3 regions of the Pseudoduganella aquatica genome follow, and region 1 is predicted to be linked to each of the others. Evidence: predicted binding sites of a transcription regulator. Region 1 holds the regulator's gene; each other region holds the start of a gene.
What was found. The regulator LexA, encoded in region 1, represses DNA repair genes until DNA is damaged. The targets are predictions, from matches to a motif close to ACTGTATNNNNATACAGT.
Positions count from the first base shown of each region.

Region 1 (3,270 bases):
CCACCGGCATGGGCGCCATCGGCGCCGTGTTCCAGGCGCTGCTGCGCGCAGGCGACCATGTGGTCTCGTCGTCCTTCCTGTTCGGTAACACCAACTCGCTGTGGCAGACGGTGGCGGGGCAGGGCGTGGCGGTTGATTTCGTGGATGCGACCGACGTGGACTATGTGGCTGCGGCCATTCAGCCGAACACCCGCATCGTCTTCGTCGAGACCATCGCCAATCCGCGCACGCAGGTGGCGGACCTGAAGCGCATCGGCGAGCTGTGCAAGGAGCGCGGCATCCTCTACATCGTGGACAACACCATGACCACGCCCTACCTGTTCCAGCCGAAGACGGTGGGCGCGGGCCTGGTGATCAATGCGCTGACCAAGTCGATCGGCGGCCACGGCAACGCGCTGGGCGGCAGCCTGACCGACACCGGCGCCTACGACTGGACGCAGTTCCCGAATATTTTCGAGAACTACAAGAAGGCGGCGCCGGCGCAGTGGGGCATCACGCAGATCCGCGCCAAGGGCTTGCGCGACTTCGGCGCCTCGCTGGGACCGGAAGCGGCGCACCACATCGCCGTGGGCGCGGAGACGCTGGCGCTGCGCATGGAGCGCACCTGCGCCAACGCCAAGGCGCTGGCCGAGTTGCTGGAAGCGGACGAGCGCGTGGCGGCGGTGTACTACCCGGGTCTTCAGTCGCACCCGCAGTACGCCATTGCCTCGGCACTGTTCCGCGCGCACGGTTCGCTGCTGAGCTTTGAGCTGAAGGACGGCATCGACTGCTTCGATTTCCTGAACCGACTGAGGCTGGCGATTCCGGCCTCCAACCTGGGCGATACGCGCACGCTGATCATTCCGGTGGCGCACACCATTTTCTACGAGATGGGTGCGGAACGCCGCGCGTCGATGGGCATCGCGGAGTCGCTGATACGCGTGTCCGTCGGCATCGAGGATACGGCCGATTTGCTGGAAGATTTCAGCTGCGCGCTGGAGGCCTGCTAAGGCGGCGGGTTACGGTGCTGCGCACCTAGCCCGCCCTACGTTGCGGGGCTGGACTGGTAGGACGGGTTAGGCGGAACGCCGTAACCCGCCATGCTTACCAGGGCTGCGCGCCTTCCATCTGATAAGGATGGCGCCAGCCGGGCAGGGCCGCGATGCGGTCCAGCCAGGCCTGTACGCGCGGCGGGTAGTTCACATTGGCCTGTTCGGGCCAGTACAAATAACCGCAGATGGAAAAGTCCGCCATGCTGACGCTGTCATCGAGCAGGAAGGCGCGGCCGTCGGCCAGTTCATTGTCCAGGCGCTCGATGTCCGCGTTGAAACGGTTGCGGAACCAGGGCAGCACGGTGCCTGCGTAAGCCTCGGGATCGAACTTCTGGCCGTAGCGCAGGTGCGCCATGGAGAAACCGATGCGGTTCGCTTCCCAGAACAGCCACTCGCGCACGCGCTCCAGGCGCTGCTGCGTTTCACCGCCGTAGGCTTTCAGATGTTCCGCCAGGTGCAGCAGGATGGCGTTGGACTGCACATAGGCGCGGTCCCCATGCACCAGCAGCGGCACCTCGCCATATTTGGCCAGGCTGCGGAAAGGCTCGGGGCGCGCGGCGCGCTCCAGGCGCAGATCGATTTCCTCGTACTCATGCGGCACGCCGGCCACTTCCATGGCCAGCTTGACCTTGTAGCTGTGGCCGGACTCGCAATTGCCGTAAAGCTTGAAGCTCGCCATGCTGCCGTCCGCCGGTTAATGCCAGCTGCGGAGCAGGCCGACCGCCAGGCCTTCCAGTGCGAACTCCTCCGCTTCCGGATCAACGGTGATCACTTTGAAATCCGGGTTTTCAGGGAACAGTTCGACGGTCGAACCGGTCTTCTTGTAGCGCTTGACCGTGACTTCGTTGCCGATGCGGGCCACCACGATCTGGCCGTTCTTGGCGCTGTCCACCTTTTTGACGGCCAGCAGGTCGCCGTCCATGATGCCGATGTCGCGCATCGACTCGCCGCGCACTTTCAGCAGGTAGTCGGGCTTGGCTGAGAACAGGGAAGGGTCTACGCTGTAGCTGGTTTCCAGGTTTTCCTGGGCCAGGATGGGCGAGCCGGCGGCCACGCGGCCGATCAGCGGCAGCGACATCATATTGGATGCGGCGGCAGCGGCGGCGTGCGCCAGTTTGGTGGCGGCCGATTCGGCGTGCGCACCCAGCAGGCGAATGCCGCGCGAGGTGCCGGCGGCGATCTCGATGGCGCCCTTGCGCGCCAGGGCCTGCAGGTGTTCCTCGGCGGCGTTGGCCGATTTGAAGCCCAGCTCGTTGGCGATTTCGGCGCGGGTGGGAGGGAAGCCGGTATTGTCGATGGCATCCTTGATCAGATTGAGAATTTGTTCCTGGCGTGCGGTGAGCTTGATCATGGTGCGTTAGCTCTGAGAGCTGTGGATATAGACAGACTGTATTTTTGTACAGTGCGCGAGCTAATGCAAGGGATTTTGTTGATATGTGCGAAATATTTTCATGCAATCGGCCCGATGACCTCCTCCAGCGAGCCTGCCTGCAGTATTTTGTCTTCCCAAGTATTCAATTCTTCCGGTTTGGCGTGGGAGATGCGCAGTTCGGCACTGGCGGAAAGTGGCCCGAAACGCAGCTGCAGCAGCTTGCGCACCACGGCGCGCCGGCCTTCCTCGCGGCCTTCCTCCCGACCCTCCTGCAAACCCACCTCCCGACCCTCCTGCAAACCCACCTCCCGGCCTTCCTGCAAACCCACTTCTCTGCCTTCCTCCAAGCCTTCTTTGCGGGCCCGGTCTTTGGCCATGCGTATCATAAGGTTCTCGAACGGCATTTCCTTGCTCCTGTTGAGTTCGTCAATCCGCACGGCCAGCTGGTCTTGCAAGTCGCCGGGGATCTTCATCATCCAGTCTAGTACATTGAAAAGATCGAGTATGCGTTGCGGGTCCCAATGCCGCGCATACATTAATGAGGTCAGCATTGCCTTGGATTCGAAGCGTTTCCTGGGCTCGTGGCGGGTGCGCAGCGTCATCAGGTGGGCGGCGGTCAGCAGGGCGAAAGCGTTGTTGCTGGCCAGTAGCCGGTCCAGATGCGGCCAGAAGTCCAGCAATTTGACTGTGGGGAAATATATGGCGGCTTCGCAGCCGAACAGTTCGCATTGGAAGCAGTCCGGCCGCCAAGAGGGGGACGGGTCGGCCAGTACCACCAGCGTCGCGATCGGGCAGCGGAAACGGTCGTAGAGGCGGTAGTAGTAGGTAAAGATGCGTTCGGCGAAGTCTTTTTCCCTGGCGCGCTGG
Region 1 is NZ_CP086370.1:5,415,946-5,419,215, reverse strand. Features, by position in the region: gene KT882_RS24200 (cystathionine gamma-synthase family protein) at 1-989, shown strand, start outside; gene KT882_RS24195 (glutathione S-transferase family protein) at 1,084-1,710, opposite strand; gene lexA (transcriptional repressor LexA) at 1,726-2,382, opposite strand; gene KT882_RS24185 (RpnC/YadD family protein) at 2,481-3,270, opposite strand, start outside.

Region 2 (3,270 bases), 100 kb from region 1:
TAGGATCACTTCGAGTTGGAGTCAAGAAATTTATCAAAAAAATATTAGGGCAGGAAGCCACAGCCTGCCGTGCTTGCTGCGTTCCATCCAGGGAGACGCATGTTGTCTACAGGAAAAAGGCTGCGGCGGCTACGGCGGTGGGCGGCAGGGCGCCCAGCAGCAGGCCGAGTGCGCCGATGGACTCGTCCTGGAAGCCGCGCCGCAGCAGCGACACGCCGGCCGGGTTGGGCGCGTTGGCGATCACCGTCAGGCCGCCGCCGGCCACCGCGCCGGCCACCAGCATGTATTGCGCTTGCGGCGCCATGCCTTCGATCAGCGAGCCGAGGTAGGTGAGGGCTGCGTTGTCGGTGATGGCGGTCAGGCCCAGCGCGCCGAAGAACAGCGCCACCGGCGCCAGGCTGGAGACGATGGGCTGCAGCCACCATTGCTGCATGCCGCCCAGCACCACCAGCCCGGCCAGGAAGAAGCCCACCAGCAGGCCCTCCTTCAGGATCAGCGGCTGCTGGTAGCGCTGGTAGGCTTGCGTGAAGCCCAGGAACAGCAGGAACAGGCCGAGGAACATCACCGGATGGTGCGCCAGCAGCACCACGGCCGCCAGGAAGGCCAGGTGGATCAGCGACACCAGCAGCGGCACCTGCACGGGGCCGCCCTCGGCCGGCGCGCCTTCCGCAGGCTGTAAATGGCGTTTGAGCATGAAGCAGACGGCGGTGGCGTTGGCCAGCACCGCCAGCGTGGCTTTCCAGCCGAACTGGCTGGCCATGAAGGCGCTGTCCCAGCCCCAGGTGGCGGCCACCATCAGCACCGGCGGCGCGGCGTAGGAGGTGAGCGTGCCGCCTATGGAGACGTTGACGAACAGTACGCCCAGCGCCGCGTACTTCAGCCGCTCGGGCATGCCGGCGCGGAAGACCAGCGGCGCCAGCGTCAGCGCAGCCAAGGTCATGGCGGCCGGTTCGGTGATCAGCGAGCCGGCCAGCGGCACCAGCGCCAGGCCCAGCCAGGCCAGCGCAAGTTCCGTGCGCATGGGCGCCAGCCGCGCCAGCGCCTGCAAGGCGCGCTGCACCGCGTTCAGCACCGGCCATGAGGCGGCCACCACCATCACCACGAACACGAACAGCGGCTCGGTGTACTGGCGCGATTCGGCGTAGGCGATGGCGTTCTGGCCGCCTGCCGCAAGGGCAATGGCCACGATCAGGATGGCGGCCCAGAAGCCGAACACCACTTCCACTTCGCCCAGCAGGTGCAGCAGCCCCGCGTGGCGCGGGTGGCGGTGGGCCAGCTTTTCGAAGGATTTGGCGGCGAAGGTGTGCACCAGCGCCAGTCCGAACAGGATGGCGCCGATGAGCTCGATGGTGGTCATAAATGTCCATAAAGAATGGTGGCAATGGCCATCTTACAGCATGCGCAAGCTTTCTCCTGGGCACATACCGCAAGTAGTCCTTGCTAAAACCGGGAGTAAATAGTACTGTGTATATGTACAGTATTTTGCATTGAGCGCCATGTCCAACTCCACCGCAGCCGCCGTTATCGCCGCGCCCGAAAGCCTGCATCCGTCCCTGTGGCTGGCTTCGCAGCTGGCGCACGCGGCCACGCGCTGCATGGACACCGGCTACGCGGCGCTGTCGGCGCAGCTGCCGGGTGGCGGCTGGCCGCAAGGCACGCTTACCGAGCTGATGCTGCAGCAAGCGGGCATAGGCGAAATCCGGCTGCTGCGGCCGGCATTGGCGGCGGCCGCGCAACGGCCGGTGGTGCTGCTGGCGCCGCCGCAAATTCCGCAGGGGCTGGCGCTGGCCGCGCTGGGCCTGCCCCCGGAACAGATGGTATGGATACGCGGCACCGGCAAAAGCGGGGACGCGCTGTGGGCGGCCGAACAGGTGCTGCGCAGCGGCTGCTGCGGCGCGCTGCTGCTGTGGCAGCAGCAAATGCGCAGCGAAAGCTTGCGCCGGCTGCATCTGGCGGCGCAAAGCGGCGATACGCTGTTTTTCCTGATGCGTCCGCTGGCGGCGGCGCAGGACGCCTCGCCCGCGCCGCTGCGGCTGGCGCTGCGCCCGGCTCCGGGCGGCATCAGCATCGACTTTATAAAACGCCGGGGACCGCAGCGCGACGCGCCGCTCTTCCTGCCCTTGCCTCCTTCTTTGTTGCAGCGTCATGCGTTTATGGATAAGCCTCTACCTGCCACGGTTACCGCTCGAAGTCTTCTGCCCCAGCTGGTCGGAGGATAAGGGCAGCGTGGTGCTGGAGCAGGACGGCGTGCTGGCGGTGTCGCCGCATGCCCATGCCGCCGGTGTGCGGGTGGGCATGCGGCGCGGCGGCGCGCTGCTGATGGCGCCGGAGGCGCAGTTGCACGAGCGCGCGCCGCTGCGCGAGCGGGAGGCGGCGCACGCGGTGGCGATGGCGCTGCTGCGCTACACGCCGCAGGTGGCGGAGGCCGAGGAGGCCACGCTGCTGATGGATGTGGGCGCCAGCCTGCGCCTGTTCGGCGGCGTGCGCAAGCTGTGCGCGCTGGTGCGCGCCAGCATGCGGGCGCTGGGTTTCACCGCCGTGCTGGGCGCCGCGCCCACCGCGCGCGGCGCCTGGCTGCTGGCGCGCAGCGGGGGCGGACGTTCTTTAACAATCGAGAGCATGGCGCGGCGGCTGGCGCCGCTGCCCAGCAGCTTGCCGCCGCCGGCGCGGCCCTTCCTGAACTGGTTCGAGGGCATGGGCTGTCTTACGCTGGCGGACCTGCGGCGTTTGCCCCGGCCCGGCTTGCAGCGCCGCTGCGGGCGCGCCTTGCTGGACCTGCTGGACGAGGCGCACGGCGAGGCGCCCGAGCTGCATGTGTGGATAGAGGCGCCGCCCACTTTCAGCGCGAAGCTGGAATTGTTCGACCGCGTCGAACATGCGGACGCGCTGCTGCACGGGGCGCAGCGCCTGCTGCAGCAGATGGTGGGTTGGCTGTGCGCGCGCCAGTTCGCGGTCGAGCGCGTGAGGCTGCTGCTCGAGCATGAGCGGGGCAAGGTGGCGCGCGCGCCGACGGCGATCGACATCGCGCTGGGCGAGCCGGTATGGCGCGATGACCATTTGCTGCGCCTGCTTAAGGAGCGCCTGGCCAAGACCGAGCTGGCGGCGCCGGTCATCGGCCTGTGCCTGGAGGCGGCGCAGGTGCGTCCCATGCTGCCGCCAACCGATACACTGTTCCCGGAGCCGGGCGGCAGCAAGGAGGACCGCGAGCGCCTGTTCGAACTGCTGGTGGCACGGCTGGGGGCGGACAATGTGCTGAAGGCGTCGCCGCAG
Region 2 is NZ_CP086370.1:5,516,173-5,519,442, reverse strand. Features, by position in the region: gene KT882_RS24640 (putative Na+/H+ antiporter) at 107-1,357, opposite strand; gene imuA (translesion DNA synthesis-associated protein ImuA) at 1,497-2,219, shown strand; gene KT882_RS24630 (Y-family DNA polymerase) at 2,146-3,270, shown strand, end outside.
Region 2: the regulator LexA is predicted to act here: its motif matches at 1,462-1,479, upstream of imuA (translesion DNA synthesis-associated protein ImuA).

Region 3 (3,270 bases), 2.5 Mb from region 1:
CCTTGATGTCGAGCAGGATGCGCTCGAACCATTTCTTCAGGTGCGCCGCCGGGATGCAGGCCAGCGCCAGGTCCACCAGCTCCGCGTCCAGCGCGCCCCAGTAGACGAAGGGCGACTGGATGCCGTCCTTGGCAAGCAGGTTGCGCCGTATTGTGTCCTGGTAGCCGCCGTCGTCCAGCTGGCCCAGGCAGGCGGCGAACTGCGCCGCGCGGCGGCGCTGGAAGTCGGCGCTGTGCAGGTCGGCCGGGCCATGGTGGAAGGGATGGAAGAAGGCGCCGGGAATGCTGGTGAAGATGGCGTCCCAGCACAGCAGCCCGAACAGGGAGTTGATCAGCGCGTTTTCCACGTAGTACACCGGCGCTTCCTCGCGCGCCAGGTGGTCGCGCACCACGCCTTCCACCCACCATTCCCCCTCGGGCATGGGCAGCGTCAGGTCCAGCCGCACCACGGGCGCGGGCTGGGCGGCGGGCGGCTTGGGATGGCCCAGCTTGCGGCGCAGGCGCGGCAGCATGCGCAGCAGTTGCTGGCGTTCGTGCTCGCTCTCGGGCTGCGCCAGCGCTTGCAGCAGCAGCGCGTGCGCGGCGCCGGCCTGCTCGCTTTTCTCCAGCACGCGGATGGCGCGCGCCCGTGCGCCCGGATAGGCGCAGGCCGCGTAGATGCCGTGCGCGCCGTTCCAGTCCTGCTGTTTTTCCAAGTGCTGCGCCATCTGGAACAGCAGCTTGTCGCGCCGGCTGTTGAGCCATTCATTGCCGGCGATGGCGGGCGGCAGCGCGCGCAGCACCTCCTGCGGATCTTCGCCTTCGGTAAAGCGTTCGCGGCAGTGGTGCAGGGCCAGGTAGTCGTCGATGTCGCGCCGGCTGCGGAAGCCGCGCGCGGAGGGCGAGAACTCCACCTTTTCGTATTTGTACACGCCCAGGTCGGACAGCACGAATTCCGACCAGTCCTGGTGGTAGTTGCCGAAGAAGATAAGGCGCAGGCGGTCGCACAGCGGCTGCGCCAGCACCTGGTAGACATGGTCGAAAGCCTGGCCGCACCAGGCCGAGAAGCGGTGCGCGCCCTCGTGGCGCTCGCGCAGTGCGGCCAGCTGTTCGGGCTTGCGCGCGTTTTTCTCATGTCCGGCCAGCTGGAACACGCGCGCAATTTCGGGCTTTTGCAGCAGGGCGAACAGCTGCTCCAGGGTAAGCACCGGGTCGGCGTCTATCCAGCCCAGCTCGGCCAGCGGCCGCGCCGCCTCGTGCGCGCAGCCGATTTCGGCGTAGACCAGCTTGCTGGCGCGGAACAGTTCGCCTTTGCGCATGACCATGCGCACGAACAGCGCGCGCGAGGCGCGGGGCAGGGCGGGGAAGTGGGAGAGGAAAGCGCGTTCCTCGGCAGTGAGCAAGTCGTCGTAGCGCTCGCCTATCCACTGCAGAACCTGGTGGAAGTTATCCAGGTAATAAAACTCGTTTTCCAGAACTCTGATCATTGCAACGCGCTGCCAACTGTATGTTCATACAGTGTATCGCGTTAGCGGGCCGGGAGCAACCGGTGCGGCGCTCCCGGCCCGTGTTGGACAGCCTTGCGGCTTATTTTTTGCCTGGCTGGACGGTTGCCGCCGCCTTGGCGACCTGCGCTTCCACATTGGCCACGGCCTGGCGGGTGGCGTTGGTTACCTGCTCGTAGCCGGCGAAGGCGTTGTCGATGGCTTGCTTGACGATCTGCACCGCATTCTCGGAACCGGGGCGCACGTTCTTGGTCACGTCGTAGATCAGCGCGCTCAGCGTGCTTTTGGCTTCGGTCATATGGGCGTCGGCGGCGCGGGTGAATTCCTCGCGGATTTCGGCAATGATGCCGCCCAGCTGCTCGTTGTAGGCGGCGGCATTGGTCATGCCGGGCTGGACTTTGGCTGCGGCCACGGCCATGACGGCCTTGGGATCGCGCGCCAGGCTCAGCTCCTTGCCGGCGGCCAGCTGTTCCTCGACGGTGCTCTTGGCGGTGGCCATATTCAGCGCCACCACTTGCTCCACGCCTTGCACGGCTTTGCTGGTCAGCGTATTGAAGGTTTCAAGCTGAAACTCAAACAGGGCCTTGGTGGTGGCTGCGAACTGCTCTGGACTCGTAAACATTCGTTCTCCTCGGTTATTGGAATAGAACTACGGCATACCGGCCTGCAACAAAGCGTCTTGTTATGGCCCCATTATTTGGCAAACGCTAATTTTTCGCAACGGCTATCTTTGTAAGCGTGCGCCCCCCGCTCCCAGCCCTGGCCCAGCGGGCCTTGGGCGCACACGCGCGCGCCGTCCACCTTGCTCACCCACCAGTAAAACGGGGCGGGCGCGGCGTCCAGGGCGGTGCAGCACAGCAGCAGCAGGGAGGCGGTCAGCTTCTTCATGGCTCCGATTATAGCGGCGCCGCCGGCGGCAGCAACAGGACGAAGGTGGCGCCTTGGCCGGGCTGGCTGGCGGCGTTGATGCGCCCGCCGAGCACGCTGGTGACGATGTTGTGCGCGATGTAGAGCCCCAGGCCGGAGCCGCCGGCGCCGCGCCGCGTGGTGAAGAAGGGGTCGTAGATATGGCCCAGGTGCTCGGAGGCGATGCCGTTGCCGTCGTCTGCGTAGACCAGCTCGATGCTGCCGGTGCGGTTCAGGCTGGCGCTGATGCGCACATGGCCGCCGCTGCGGCCCGCAAAGCCGTGCACCGCGCTGTTCTCGAGCAGGGCCAGCAGCACCTGGCTCAGCTGGCCGGGATAGCTGTCCAGCTCCAGGTGGGCGGGGATGTTCAGCTCCACCTCGATCGCCAAGTTCTTGACCGTGGCCAGCAGCGGCGGAATCAGCCCGGCCACGAGGGGTTCGAGCTTGAAGCGGCTGCGCTGGCTGCTGTCCTGGTCAAGCGCGATGGCGCGGAAGCTGTGCAGCAGCGAGGCGGCGCGCTTCAGGTTGCGCACCACGATCTCGTCGGCCTGCGCCACCTCGTCCAGATAGGCGTCCAGCTGGCCCTGTCCCAGGTCGGACTGGCGGGCGCCTTTGGCGAAGGCGGCGCGCAGCGCCTGGGTGCGCTCGGCCATGCTGCTGGCGGCCATCAGGCCGTTGCCGATGGGCGTGTTCAGTTCGTGCGCCACGCCCGCCACCAGGGCGCCCAGCGCGGCCAGCTTTTCGCGCCGCACCAGTTCGTCCTGCGTCATGCTGAGGTTGCTCAAGGCCGTGGCGAGTTCGTCGTTGACCTGTTCGGCGCGGTCCTTGGCCTTGCGCAGTTCCGCCGTGCGCTCGGCCACCAGGGTTTCCAGCTGGGTGCG
Region 3 is NZ_CP086370.1:2,875,749-2,879,018, forward strand. Features, by position in the region: gene KT882_RS12760 (VRR-NUC domain-containing protein) at 1-1,465, opposite strand, end outside; gene KT882_RS12765 (phasin family protein) at 1,566-2,105, opposite strand; gene KT882_RS12770 (hypothetical protein) at 2,177-2,371, opposite strand; gene KT882_RS12775 (hybrid sensor histidine kinase/response regulator) at 2,380-3,270, opposite strand, start outside.
Region 3: the regulator LexA is predicted to act here: its motif matches at 1,481-1,498, upstream of KT882_RS12760 (VRR-NUC domain-containing protein).